DNA from 2 places in the Romboutsia lituseburensis genome. Region 2 is predicted to be linked to the other one. Evidence: riboswitches for the same ligand, from Rfam matches in the RefSeq annotation. Region 2 holds a riboswitch; the other holds the start of a gene.

Region 1 (7,759 bases), 1.3 Mb from region 2:
CAATTCAAAAATTCTGCCTTGGGTAAGTATTACAGCAAAGAACAATGAAAGTAACATTGTAGCTATAGGAAATACTCCTAATATGAAAAATGTATTACCTAGTGATTTCCAAAATACAGGATCATTAATTAGAGTAGTAAAGTTTTCAAAACCTATAAAAGTCGGATTACTACTAAGACCTGTTGATCTGTACAATGACATTTTTGCTGCACTTAGCATTGGATATATTTTAAATAATAAAAATAATAAAAACGTAGGAACTACACACCAAAATATAAATCTACCTTGTTTTTTTTGTCTTTCGCTTTTTTTTAAAACTTGTTTGTTTTTACTTTGTTTATTTTTTATTTTTTTAGGTGTTTCTGTTTTAATCTCCACACCGATTCCCCCTCTTTTTTATAGTTAAAGTTCTATACTATAATGGTACTAGTACTATTTCTTTATTAAAATAGACTAATCTTACTTAAGTATAGATTTTTTTTACTTTAAAAGGCCGAAACCATTAAAACAAACATTTTCTTATGAAGACATTTTGGTGTATACCTATTATTATTTACTTGAGTTTATATGTGATATTTAGATATAATTTAATTATAGACATTGTATTGGGGTGATTTTATGTTTAACAAAACGACAAGTCCAACATTTAAAAAATTTGGGGATTTAATCTATGAAAATATAAGCTTTGATTATGGTAGCAAATTTTTATTTAAAAATAAAAGTATTAAAAGCTTATATTTAGTTGATAGAGATGATTTATTTATAAAAGTAATTAAAGGAGTTGTAATGATATTAGTTTCATCTGATGGTAATTCTTTAGAGTCATTTATAATAAATAGAACATTAAATTTAAAAAAAGGTATTTATTTTAATCTTATCTGCGTATCTGATGATTGCGAAATTAAAATTTCTTGTGACAGCAAATATTTAAAACCTATAAATTTAAAAGAAAAATATACTTACAAAAATATTTCTTCTTCTTTGAATATAAATGAAATATATACCAAATTTTATCAAGAAAAAGGTATAAACTATAATTTTTCCGGAGAGACCCATCCATATTGGGAGTTAACTTATGTTGATAAAGGTTTATTATCTACTACTGTAGATGATAAAAAGTATGAATTAGAACAAGGAGATTTAATTTTTTATGCTCCTCTTCAATTTCATACTCAATCAACTCTAGATTCTAGTAGTTCTTATTTAACAATTAATTTTAATATGGACTTTAATCATCATGAGTTATTATGTAATAAGGTCTTTACATTGCAAAGAGACTCTTATTCTCTTGTTGGAAAACTAATAGAAGAACTTTCTAGCAAGAGTATATACTCTAACGATTTATCACTTTGTTATTTAAAGCAACTTATTATACAAACACTTAGATTAGAGAATTCTTATTTTCAATCTAGACCAACTACTCATATGCAACAAACTTATGAAAATAATTTGCTAAATGAAATCCTAAAATTTATAGATAATCATTTATATGAAAAACTTTCAGTCGATAATTTATGCCGACATTTTTGTATTAGTCCATCTATGCTACACTCTTTATTTAAAAAGAATATGAATAATACTGTAAAAAATTATATTAATGACCTTAAGCTTAACAAAAGCAAGGAGCTTATTAAAAACTCTACATATACACTCAGTGAAATTTCTGAAATTCTAGGATTTTCATCAATTCATTATTTTTCAAAAAAATTTAAATCTAATTTTGGGATTTCACCTACTGAATATTCAAAATCGATTTATGATTAAACAAAAATAACACCTGTAAAATACAGGTGTTATTTTATTTCTACTTATAACTTTCAGGGTAAATTGCTACTGCCATTTCCTTAAGAGCTTTTATAGCGTGATGTGATGGACGAGATGATGAATTTTTATCTATTAAAAATACTTTATTATCTTTAACTGCAGTTATATTGCTCCAACCATTACGAGATTTAATTTCATCTAAAGGATTTTTAATATAGTCTACATTAGTTAATATTACATCTGGATTTTTATCTATCACTGATTCTTCACTTGGACTTATCCATGATTTTTCATCTTTAAATGCATTTTCTGCTCCAACTAATTCTATCATTTCATTTAAGAATGTTGAATTCCCAAAACTATATAGATTTGGTGCTGGTCCTATTTCAAAGTAAACTTTTTTCTTATCTTTTATAGTTTCACCTATAGCTTTTATTTCATCTACTTCTTTTTTCATATTATCTACTATCTGTTGACCTTTTTCTTTTTTATCAGTTATATCTGCTAAAAACATAATGTCATCATAAATTCCTTGTATACTATCACTACTTGGTATGTAAACTACGCTTATTCCAGCCTCTTTTATAAGTTTAAATGGATCTTCACTTGAACCTGTTTTATTATGTCCTGATGCTATTATTATATCTGGATTTAAAGCTATTATTGCCTCTGCATCTGGATTTAAGAAATCTATTGTTTCTATGTCTTTGTTTATTCCTTCTATATCTGTTGAATATTTATCCACCGCTACTAATTTATCAGCAAGACCTAAATCTACTAGCACCTCTGTGTTTGATGGGGCTGTTGATATTATTCTATCCATTTTTTTAGGAAGTGTAACATCATTACCTTCTCTATCTTTTATTGTTTTACTTTTTGGGCTACATCCTACAGTAGCTAGCATAACTACTAATACTAATGCTAATATACTCGTTAGTTTCTTTTTCATTTTCTTTCTCCTTACTTATAATTTCTACTTATAAATTTTTTACTTCTTCATTTAACTTTAATACTAATACAAAAAACAAAAAAGCATGCTTTGAGAGCATGCTTTTGATTTTATCTTTATTATATAGTTAAATATCTAACCCTCAGAAGATATTAACGTTAAAGATATTGGCAGGTATCCCGGCTCAACTTCATTCTACTTTCAAACCTTCCCGATTGCTCAGTGGTATCTTTGATTTCGTCAGTTTTACGGTTACTGGGGTAGCTTAGACTTTTAATCTAATTCCCTATTAAGTTAAATAAACACCAATACTTTTATTATTCTTTTTTCTCACTTTTATAGTAGCTTATATTTCATGTATTTGCAATCCTTTATTTCAATAATCTAATTTATACCCATTTTTCTTTTCACAATCTCTCAAATATCTAATAAAAAATTCATTTATCTTAATTCACTGCGTATTCACTACTCTTCATAGTGACAACGGCTTCGTACGTTTCTTAAAATATTATAAGTCATACGTATATTAGTTATTTCTTATTATACTTTTTAAAGCTCTTATAAAAATTTCAGCTTCTTCTAATGTGTTATATAACCCTAAACTTAACCTTACCATTCCATATTGTTCTAAGTCTTCATCCATTGCATGTTCATAAGCTTCTTCGTCACTTATACCTAGCAGCCTATTTACATATGGATGAGCACAGAATTTAGCATATCTCAATGCTATACCAAACTCTTCTGCAAATTTATGTGCAACTGTATCAAACTCGATTCCTTCTATATTAAATGTAATTACACCCAATCTATCATCCGTATACTCTGTATCACCATAAAGTATTACTCTATCTAACTTTTTCATTTCTTTCATCAAGTAATTTTTAAGTAGCATTTCATGACTAGATATATTTCTAAATCCTATATTTCTTAATTGATTTAATGAACTTACCATAGCCATTACACCTAAAAAATTAGATGTTCCAGCTTCATCTTTGTGAGGTGGTTCACTCCATACAACACCATAATCACTTACTACATCAACACATCCACCACCTCTTAGAAATGGTTCTGCTTGTGATAGCTCTTCGGTTAATCCCACTATTGCTCCACTTCCATAAGGAGCATACGCTTTATGAGCAGAAAATACTAAAAAGTCTATTTGCTCTTCTGGTGTTCTACCTTTCATATCTACCTTTTTATGTGCTATAAGCTGAGCTCCATCAACTATTATTTTCGCATTATATTTATGGGATATTTTCGCAATCTCATTAATAGGGTTTGTGTATCCAGTTACATTTGATGCTCCAGTTATACTTACATATTTAATCTCACCATTATTTTCTATCAAATTTTTTTCTATATCATTTATATTAACTCTTCCTAATTCATCAACATCTATATATTCTACAGTAGCTACTTTTCTCCAAGGTAAGTCATTAGCATGATGTTCCATTCTAGTAGTCAACACTTTTTCATTTTTATCCTTTATTAATACATTTGCTAATAAGTTTATTCCTTCAGTTGTATTTTTTGTGTATATTACAGTGTGTGAATTGCATCCTAACAAGTTAAAAAATGTTAAAATTTGTTCTCTAGCTTCTTCATATTTTTGAGTACATAAATCACCTTTTTGACCTGCACCCCTAGCTATTGGTCCATATATTAGTGAGTTTTCAATAACTGCATTCGCTGCCATATTTATAGGCGGTGTTGTTGCTCCATTATCAAAATTTATTGGAGTCACAACCCTTCCATTTTTTATCATGACAGGTGTATCTATTCCTATAAATAGACTTCTATAAATATTATAATTTCTCATATTTGTCCTCCTCAATTTATTGTTTCTTTATTTATATATGACTTTAGACTCAATAAAGTTCAAATTTGACAAATACTAGTAATTTATTGTTTACTAAAATATATTTTGTAATATATTTTGGTAATAATATACATTAGATGTTAAAAAAATATATTTTGAAGTTACAGATAACTTATATTCTGATATTTATATTAGATTGTATTAAAAAACTACTTAAAATTAAGTAGTTTTTTAATATGTTTTTTATTTTATTGAAAATTTATATACAGTTTTTTGTTTATACACTTCACCTTTGTTTAAAATAGAATCTTTTATAAAACACATATTTCTACCTATTGGAGGTGCTTGTGTTTCAAAGCATATCCCAAATCTTCTTTGTGCTTTTTTACCATTGTATAATTTAAATTCATCTGGAAAATTCATACTATAAACAACTACAGATTTTTGGTCTGTTGAAATATCTAATACTCTTTTTGATGCCCTGTCTTCTAAATGTATTTTTCCATTCTTATTTAATAAAAATGTATGATCATATCCACTTCCTATTTTTATTTGATCATTATTGCAATCTATATCTTCTCCTATACACTTCATATTATTAAAATCAAAAGCTGTGTCTTTAACATTAATGCTTTTTCCTGTTACTGCACAAGTTTCATCTAATTCTAATATATAATCAGAGTCTATTTTTAAATATTGTGTGGTTATAGGAGCTTTTATATTCCCACTTAAGTTAAAATAGCTGTGGTTTGTCAAATTCACTAAAGTAGTTTTATCACACTTACATTCATATATTTGCTCTATTGTAAAGTCTTCATATATTTTAAAGATTAAAGTAATATCTAGGTTACCTGGATAATTTTCTTCTTTATCTTTGCTAATTGTAGACAACCTCAATGTTATATTGTCCTTATCCTCTATAACATTAACTTCCCATATTTTTTTATTAAACCCTACGTTTCCTCCATGACCGTGATGAGGATTGTAGTTTTTGGATAAGCTATATTGTCTGTCATCTATAGTTACATTGCCTTCACAAATTCGTCCTGATGTTCTACCTATGATTGCCCCTAAATATGATGGATTTTCTATATAACTTTCTATTTCTTTATATCCGACTACTACATTTTCAAAATTATTATACTTGTCTGGAGTTATTATCTTAGTTATAATTCCACCTAAATTAAGTATTTCCACCTCAAATTTATTATCATACTTTATATTATAAGCTACTATATTTTTATCATTTATTTTGCCAACTATGCTTTTAGTACATTTCATAATATCACCAAATTCTAATTTATTTTTATAGGCAATTAGTTTGTAAAAGGCTATAGATTATATATTTGCTCTTTTACGTCCTTCAACATATCCTTTTAAATCTATAACATATCTATTTATAGCATCTAGTCCTTCTTTATCCCACTTAAATACTCCACAATGTTCTAATACCTTTTTAAATATATTTCCGACTTCATTTTCAAGTATTTTATCAACATTATTTTCATTAAAATAAATATATTTTTCTTTTAAACTATTAAACCAATCTAAATGTATTTTTAGTTTTTCATTTTTACTTATTAAACTTATTTTACTTTCATCTAATAAACATGTTCTTATTACAGTTAATTCTTCTTTTAATCTAGAGGGTAATACTGCTAGACCCAGTACTTCTATAAGGCCTATATTTTCTTTTTTTATATGATGAAGTTCCTTATGAGGATGGAATATTCCATCTGGATAGTTTTCATCACATCTATTATTTCTAAGAACTAAGTCCAGTTCAAATTTTCCATCTTTATTTCTAGCTATTGGTGTTATTGTATTATGAGGTATATCATTTGTATGGGAATGTATTCCTACATTTTCATCTGAATAATTTCTCCAATGAGTCAATATTTGATCTGCTAATTTACTGATATTTTCTCTATTTTCTCCACTTATTCTAACTACAGATAATGGCCATTTTATTATAGATATTTTTATATCTTCATATTTATTTATACAAAACCTATAAATATCATCTGCTTTTGCCATTGAAAATTCATATCTTCCACCTTGATAATGGTCATGAGTAAGTATAGATCCTCCCACTATTGGTAGGTCGGCATTTGATCCTATAAAATAATGTGGAAATTTTTCTACAAATTCTAAATTCCGATCAAAAGTATTTTTATTTATACTCATAGGTACATGCTTGCTAGAAAATACTATACAATGCTCATTATAATAAGAATATGGAGAATATTGAAGATTCCATTCTTCATCTTTTAACTTAAATGGTATTACTCTTAAGTTTTGTCTTGCTGGATGATTTAGTCTACCTGCATATCCTACATTTTCTTTGCATAATAAACACTTTGGATATACTGATTGTTTCATGTTTTTTGCAGCTGCTATAGCCTTTGGGTCTTTTTCTGGCTTTGATAAGTTTATAGTTATATCAATTTCACCATACTCAGTGTCAACTTTCCATGTTGTATTTTGAGCTATTCTTTGAGTTCTAACATAATCACATGCCTTGCTTAAATCATATAAATAATTTGTAGCACTTACTTTATCCTCTTGATATTTTTTATTAAACTCCTTTATGACCTCTGATGGTCTAGGCATAAGTAAGTTCATGATTTTAGTATCCAACAAATCTCTATATATAGGAGAATTAGATTCCAGTATTTTATTTTCAAAAGCATAGTTCAATAAATTATCTAGAATTTCAGTTGGATTTTCTAAATTTTCATCTTCTATATTTTCTATTATATATTCATCAAGTCTAAATAACTCAATTAAAGAGTTTCTTATATATATAATATCTTCTTTTTCAAACAATCTTTTTTTTATTCCATAGTTTATAAGCCTCTCAAATTCACTGTATATATTCATATAACTATCTCTCCCTTAATATCTACATTTCAAAACCATTTGGATGACTTTTGTGCCAATTCCAAGCAGAAGATATCATTGCCTCAACAGTTTCAAATTTAGGTTGCCACCCTAGTTCGTGTCTAGCTTTTTCTGATGATGCCACAAGTTTAGCAGGATCTCCAGTTCTTCTTTCACAAACTTTAGCAGGTATAGAATGTCCTGTCACAAACCTAGCTGCTTCTACCATCTCTTTTACTGTAAATCCATTTCCACTACCTAAGTTATATATATTACTATTAGATCTTTCTCTTAGTTTATTAACTGCTAATATGTGTGCATTGGCTAAATCACTTACATGTATA
Region 2 (7,759 bases):
AATCGATGTGCCTGGTTATGAACGAATAAATTTACATCCGGCAACTAGATTTATAGGAACGATGAACTATGAATATGCAGGTACAAAGGAATTAAATGAGGCACTAGTATCTAGGTTTATGGTTATTGATATACCGTCAATAGAAGAAGATAAACTTATGCTTATATTGAATAATGAATTTCCTGATGCAGATAGAGAAAAGTTACTTCAGTTTGCAGGAATATTCCTTGATTTGCAATTGAAATCACAAAATGGAGAAATTTCAAGTAAATCAATAGATTTAAGAGGGCTTATAGGTTCATTAAAAACAATAAAAAGAGGTCTTAGTCCTAAATTAGCAATAAATATGGGTATAACAGGTAAGACTTTTGATGAATATGAAAAGGAAATAGTAGGGGATATTATAAAAACAAGAATTTCAAGTATTTGGGAATCTAAGGATGTATTTCCACATAATAATCTAAATGGTCAATTAGAATCAAGTTTTTAGGCTATTAATGTTTTACAAAATTAACTATAGATTTTATTTGTATACAAACACTATATAATTAGGGGAAAATTATGAAATGGATATATAATAATTATGAATTTGAAAATAGAATAAATAATTTATCTTGGACTATTTCAGGTAAATATAATGAAGATATAAGTGCATCAGAACAAGACTATACATCAAAGGATGTAGCGTTATATTTTGCTATTATGACAGGTGCAAGACATAAATATATAGAATGGAATATAGTTAAAAAATATTTATACAATAGGATAAAACAAGGATATGATTCTAATATACTATTAGGTTTAGTTCAAGTAGTTCTAAATATAATAGTAGAAGATAGAGTAATACAAGAAAGACCAGGAATAAAAGATATAAGAAAAAAAGCATATAAAGATATGCTAGATGGATTTACAAAAATATATAAAGATGATGTAATACAAAAAATTAAATATGTAATAGTATTAGAAAATATGGGTAAACATCCTTCAGTAGATGGTCTAAGTAGAAGAATTTTAAATTGTATTAGGAAGATTGATATAAATTTACCGATAATAGAAATTTTAAAAGAAATTGATAATATTTACATTAAATTTTTTGAAGGAAAAGTTATAAAATCTCAAGATATAAAAGAAAATTCTATAGAATATAAAAATGATACAGATATAGACTTTGATACATTTTCAGATTTTATGTATGAAGAGCTTTATGAAGATGAACAGAATGAGATGATTGAAAGTGAAATAAGTAATATATCCTCATCTATGTTAATTGAAAGTGTTGGAGAAATTGATATAGATATCTCTAAAAATACTAAAGAAAGAGTTTTATATGTAGATGAAAAGACATTAGATAAAATCTATAATAAAATGGAACATTATTATGGAAAATCATATCTAAATAAAAATGAATTGAAAAAAATTGAAACTAAAAATTGCAGAAATGTACACGAAGGTTGTAGAATACATTTTACAGATGGAGTATTGAGAAGTGAATGTAGTAATGTAGCTCAAATTAAATATGTTACAAGACAAAAAGAAAATAATATAGGTAAGTTTAGAGATAAAGCTAAGATACATAAAAGGAATATAATAAAATTAAAGGATAGCTTATCAAGAATTCTTATAGAGGAAAGTGAAACTAGTAGAGTTTATTCAGATTGTGGGACTATACATGCAAATAGAGCATGGAGAGCTACAAAAAGTAGTAATAACAAAATATTTTATAAAGATATTGAAAATGAGAAGGGGAAATATGTAATTGACATATTACTAGATGGAAGTGGGTCTCAGAGCAGGAATCAAGCAAATGTTGCTACACAAGCATATATAATAGCTAATGCTCTAACCATGGTAGGTATTCCTAACAGAGTTATGGGATTTTCTAGCTTTATGGATTACACTATATTAAAAAGATTTAAAGATTATGAAGATAAAATAGAAGAAATTGAAAATATATTTGAATATTTTTGTGCAGGAAATAATAGAGATGGACTAGCAATTAAATCAACTTGTGATGGTTTATTAAATCGAAATGAAGAAAATAAAATATTGATAGTTTTAAGTGATGGAAAACCCAATGATATAAAAATTGGAAAAGATAGAGAGCGTAGTATAAGAGGCGAAATGTCATATAGAGGTATGATAGGAATAAAAGACACTGCCAATGAAGTAAGAAGAGCTAGGCAACAAAATATTTTAGTATTAGGAGTATTTACAGGAAAAGAAAATGATTTAGAAGCACAAAGGTTGATATATGGTAGGGACTTCGTATATACTAAAGATATAGAAAGATTTTCAGATATAGTGTCTATGTATTTGAAAAAAATAATTAGAAATTAAATTTTAAAAATTTTTTTCAAAATAAAAAAGGAATATTAGTATTTATGTAGAATACAATATAAGTAAGGCAATTTATCAAAATTTTTTTACATCTAGAGTATAATTTATCATGTTACAAAAGTTAGTAAAATAAATATTAAATATATATTTTAGGTTCTTGATAAAAGATTAATAGGGAAAGAGGTGTAATTCCTCTGCAGCCCCCGCTACTGTAAAGCTGACGAAATTTATTTTAACCACTATGATTTATTATTCATGGGAAGGTAAAAGAGTAGGATGAAGCTAAGCCAGGAGACCTGCCTAGTAATATTAAAGTAATTTCTTCGGGGTGGGAGAAAGTTTCTTAAAATACTTGTGTATAAAATTAGTATTGAAAAAGAAAGTCTAACCCTTTGGTTAGGCTTTTTATATTGTAAGGAGAATTAAGTATGCTTTTAATAGATAAATACGCATATACAAACAGTTTAACAGAAATAAATCCAAAGATAAAAGGAAGCATAGGCTTAATATTTTTAATAATTTCTATGGCATTTAAAAATATTTTTTGCTTGATTAGTATTATAACTTTTATGAGTTCTCTTATAGTTTTTTTAGCTAAAATAGACTTAAAAAGTTATTTAAAGCTTGTAAAAATACCAATGTATTTTTTAATAATGGGAGTTCTAATAAACCTTATAAATATATCATTTGATTCAAAAGGACTAATTTATAGTTTTAATATAATGTCTTTAAATATAGGTATATCAAATAAGTCAATAATTACATCTATACATATATTGTTTAGAGCTATTGCTTGTTTAACATGTATATACTTTTTTATATTAACAACACCATTTAATCAGATAATATTTTTATTAAAAAAGCTACATATATCAGATACGGTAATAGAGCTATCTATGTTAGTTTATAGATTTATATTTATATTTTTAGAAGAAGTATCAGATATAAGAAAATCACAACAATTAAGATTTGGATATATTAATTTAAAAACATCTTATAATTCAGTTGGAATTCTAGGAAATATGTTATTTAAGAGAATGATGAAAAGGTATGATGAAATGTGTATATCTTTAGACATAAAATTATATGATAGCAAATTTCACATAGTAGGGGATGAAAATGTTTAAAATAAATGACTTAAATTATAAATACGAAAAAAACTCACATGCACTAAAAAAAGTTAATATGGACTTTTCAAAAGGTGATGTGATAGGGATAATAGGATCAAATGGATCTGGTAAATCTACATTTTTTATGAATTTAATGGGCATACTTAAGCCCACATCAGGAAAAATTTTATTCAAGGATCAGGAAATAAACTATACAAAAAAAGGCCTATATAATTTAAGAAAACAAGTAGGTATAGTATTTCAGGATCCAGAAAAACAAATATTCTATTCAAGGGTATATGATGATATAGCATTTTCTTTAAGAAATATTGGAATAGATGAAGAAATAATAAATATGAGAGTTAGAGATGCACTAGTTGCTGTTAATGGAATAGATTTTATAAACAAACCAGTACATTTTTTAAGCTATGGCCAAAAAAAGAGGGTAGCAATAGCTTCTGTTATAGCAATGGAAAATGAAATAGTTTTATTAGATGAGCCGACAGCTGGCTTAGACCCAGTAAGTACTAGATTAATAGTAGATATTATAAAAAACCTTAAACAAAAAGGTGTTAAGATAGTGATATCAAGTCATGATATGAATTTAATATATGAAATATGCGATTATGCATATGTTTTAAGTAAAGGCGAAGTGATAGAAGATGGAAGTATTGAGGAAGTATTTGTAAAAGAGAATAAAGTTATTGAAGCTGGATTAGAACTTCCTTGGCTTGTAAAACTACATAAAAATATGAATATACCTTTATTTAAATGTGAAGAAGATTTGTATAAGTATTGGAATGATTCTGTGCTTATATCAAATCATTAATTTGCCCTAAACCTATTTTAATATAAATAGATTTTAATAATATGCTTTTCTATAAAGTAAACCCTAGATTTAAGCCGTCTAGGGTTTTTTTCTTTATTTTATAACTATAAAAAAGTACGATAGCTTATAAATTCATGAACCTATGCTTTTTTTAATGAAGAATTAGTTATATACTTAAAGGAGTCATAAATTTATAGATATAGATTTAAAGTTTAATATATTGGAGAGAATCAAGGTGTTGATATTCTTTAAATTTGAACAAAAATAAGTTTTAGATTAAAATAGAGTTATATAACTGTTAACAGGAGGAAGCATATGAATTTAGATACATTAAATCCTGCACAGAGAGAAGCTGTAGAAAAGACAGAAGGCCCTGTCCTTATACTAGCTGGAGCAGGTTCGGGTAAGACTAGAGTTTTAACAACTAGAATTGCTCACCTTATAGAGAACAAAGGTGTACAAGCCCCAAATATATTAGCTATAACATTTACAAACAAAGCAGCCAATGAAATGAGGGAGAGAGTAGAAGAAACATTAGGTTCAGATACTAAGGAAATGTGGATAAGTACTTTCCATTCTTGTTGTGTACGTATACTTAGAAAAGATATAAATAGAATTGGATACAATAGAAGTTTTATAATATACGATAGTGCTGACCAGGTAACATTAGTTAAAGACTGTTTAAAAGAGTTAAATTTAAGTGATAAGGCATTTGAACCTAAAGTAGTTATAAGTACTATATCAGGGGCTAAAGACAAGCTACATAGCCCTAAAGAGTTTAAACAGATGCATATGTCAGATGCTAGAATGAGCAAAATTGCAGATATTTATGCACTTTATCAAGATCGTTTAAAAAGAAATAGTGCACTAGACTTTGATGATTTAATTTACAAAACAGTAGAGTTATTAAGAACTGATAGTGAAGTGCTAGAATTTTACAGAAGTAGATTCAAATATATAATGGTAGATGAGTATCAAGATACAAGTAAAGCTCAATATGAATTAATAAAAATGTTAGCAAAAGAACATCAAAATATATGTGTTGTTGGGGACGATGATCAAAGTATATATGGATGGAGAGGCGCTGATATAAGGAATATATTAGAGTTTGAAAAGGACTATGATGATGTTCATGTAGTTAAATTAGAGCAAAATTATAGATCAACTCAAATAATACTAGATGCAGCAAATACAGTAATTTCTAATAATATAGAAAGAAAAAGAAAGAAACTTTGGAGTGAAAAAAAAGAAGGCGAATTAATAAAAATTCAAGTAGCAGAAAATGAAGTTGAAGAATCTGATTTTGTATCTGATATGATAGCTAAAATAGCAAGGGAACAAAATAGATCTTACAAAGATTTTGCTGTTTTATATAGAGCTAATGCTCAAGCACGTCCAGTTGAAGATGCTTTAAATAGAAGTCAAATACCATATAACATATATGGAGGAACTAAATTCTATGAAAGAAAAGAAATCAAAGATTTAATTGCATATTTAAGAGTTATACAAAATCCTCAAGATGATATATCAATCAAAAGGATTATAAATGTACCTAGAAGAGGTATAGGGCTTAGAACGATAGAGAAAATAGAAGATAGAGCTAGCTTAAAGCAAGAAAGTATGTATTCAGTTCTTATAGATATAGAGTCAAATTCAGACATATCTACTAAAGCAAGAAATAGTATAAGCGCATTTGTAGATACAATAGGTACACTAAGAACTATAAAGGAAGTTTATCCTGTAAGTAAATTAATAGAAAAAGTATTAGAGACAACAGACTACTATGAATATATAGATGACTTATATAAAGGAGATACAGAAGAAGCTAAAGATAGAAAAGATAACTTAAAAGAATTTATATCTATAGCAATAGAATTTGAGCAAAGTAGTGAAGATCAGAGTCTAGAAGAATTCTTAACAGGTGTTGCACTTACATCTGAAAGCAATGAAGAGGAAGAAATTGATAAAGTATCTCTTATGACTATTCATACATCAAAAGGATTAGAATTCCCTGTTGTATTCTTAATAGGAATGGAAGAAGGTCTATTCCCTATATCAAGAGCTGTAAGGTCTATGGCAGAGTCTGATATAGAAGAAGAAAGAAGACTTTGTTATGTTGGTATAACAAGAGCAAAAGAAACCCTATATATGACATTAACTCAAAAAAGAACTTTATATGGAAAAACAAACCCATCAATTGCATCTAGATTTATGGAAGAATTACCTAAAGAGTGTATAGAAAAGTTAAACAAAGAAGAAAATCAAATTACTTCTTACTCAAAGGCAAATTACAATGTATTAGATAAGTACAAACAAAAATATATGACAAATGTTAATAAGTCAGCTGTTGCAACAAAAGTTAATGCTACAATTAAAGATACAACTAAAGAATCGAACTTAGATGATATAAAGCCTGGTGCAAAAGTACACCATCCTAAATTTGGAGTAGGTACTGTTGTGGGTATGATGGGGTCTGATGTAACTATAGCATTTGAAAAACAAGGAATTAAGAAGATAAATAAGGAATATACAACACTAGATGTATTATAAAAAATAAATTAAATAACTTGTTAAAAATAAACTGTGCATAAATTATGTTAATAAACCATAATTATGCACAGTTATTTAAATAAATTTTGTTAATCAGGGAGGCTATACCAATGGAACAAAAAAAATTTGCGCAAGATTTAGTAGACTTTATATATGAAAGTCCAACGGCTTTTCAAGCTGTAGAAACATCTAAAAAGTTGTTACAAAAAAATGGATTTAGAGAGCTAATATTAAATGAAAAGTGGAATGTTGAAGTAAATGGAAGATACTATGTAACTAAAAACTCTTCTGCACTAGTGGCTTTTACAGTTAATTCACAAGATGTAGAAAAAGAAGGGTTTAGAATAGTAGGTTCTCATTCAGATTCTCCAACATTTAGAATTAAACCTAAAGCAGAAATGTTAGTAGAAGGTACATATTTAAAATTAAATACAGAATGCTATGGTGGACCAATACTAAATACTTGGTTAGATAGACCATTAGCTATAGCAGGAAGAGTTGTTTTAAAAGGTGAAAATGCATTAAGACCTGTTGAAAAGATGGTTAATATTAAAAAGCCAGTATGTATAATACCAAATGTAGCTATACATATGAATAGAACAGTAAATGAAGGATATGCATTAAATAAACAAAAAGACATGTTACCACTAGTAGGTTTAATAAATGAAAATTTAGAAAAAGATAATTTCTTATTGAAGCAATTAGCTAAAGAATTAGATGTAGAGTTAGAAGAAATCATTGATTTTGACTTATTTTTATATGAATTTGAAAAAGGTAGTTTAATAGGCCCTAATGAAGAGTTTATATCAACAGGAAGATTAGACAACCTATCTATGGCACACTCAAGTTTACATGCACTTATAGATGCAAATGGTAGTAAAGGTGTAAATGTAGTTGCTATATTTGATAATGAAGAAGTAGGAAGTTCTACTAA

Evidence for each region. A riboswitch is a leader RNA that binds a small molecule or an ion and turns the genes downstream of it on or off. The one in region 2 is predicted to bind cobalamin.
Region 1: linked by a shared signal. The riboswitch ahead of NWE74_RS03905 (ABC transporter substrate-binding protein) and the one ahead of cbiQ (cobalt ECF transporter T component CbiQ) in region 2 are both predicted to bind cobalamin.

The regions. Positions count from the first base shown of each region.
Region 1 covers NZ_JANQBQ010000001.1:770,679-778,437, forward strand. Annotated here, with positions in the region: gene NWE74_RS03895 (carbohydrate ABC transporter permease) at 1-378, opposite strand, end outside; gene NWE74_RS03900 (helix-turn-helix domain-containing protein) at 619-1,764, shown strand; gene NWE74_RS03905 (ABC transporter substrate-binding protein) at 1,805-2,713, opposite strand; cobalamin riboswitch at 2,865-3,038, opposite strand; gene NWE74_RS03910 (aminotransferase class V-fold PLP-dependent enzyme) at 3,240-4,532, opposite strand; gene NWE74_RS03915 (aldose epimerase family protein) at 4,776-5,813, opposite strand; gene galT (UDP-glucose--hexose-1-phosphate uridylyltransferase) at 5,871-7,415, opposite strand; gene galE (UDP-glucose 4-epimerase GalE) at 7,438-7,759, opposite strand, start outside.
Region 2 covers NZ_JANQBQ010000001.1:2,091,666-2,099,424, reverse strand. Annotated here, with positions in the region: gene NWE74_RS10070 (AAA family ATPase) at 1-490, shown strand, start outside; gene NWE74_RS10065 (cobaltochelatase CobT-related protein) at 562-2,337, shown strand; cobalamin riboswitch at 2,472-2,656, shown strand; gene cbiQ (cobalt ECF transporter T component CbiQ) at 2,766-3,464, shown strand; gene NWE74_RS10055 (energy-coupling factor ABC transporter ATP-binding protein) at 3,457-4,275, shown strand; gene NWE74_RS10050 (DUF3553 domain-containing protein) at 4,591-6,825, shown strand; gene NWE74_RS10045 (M18 family aminopeptidase) at 6,936-7,759, shown strand, end outside.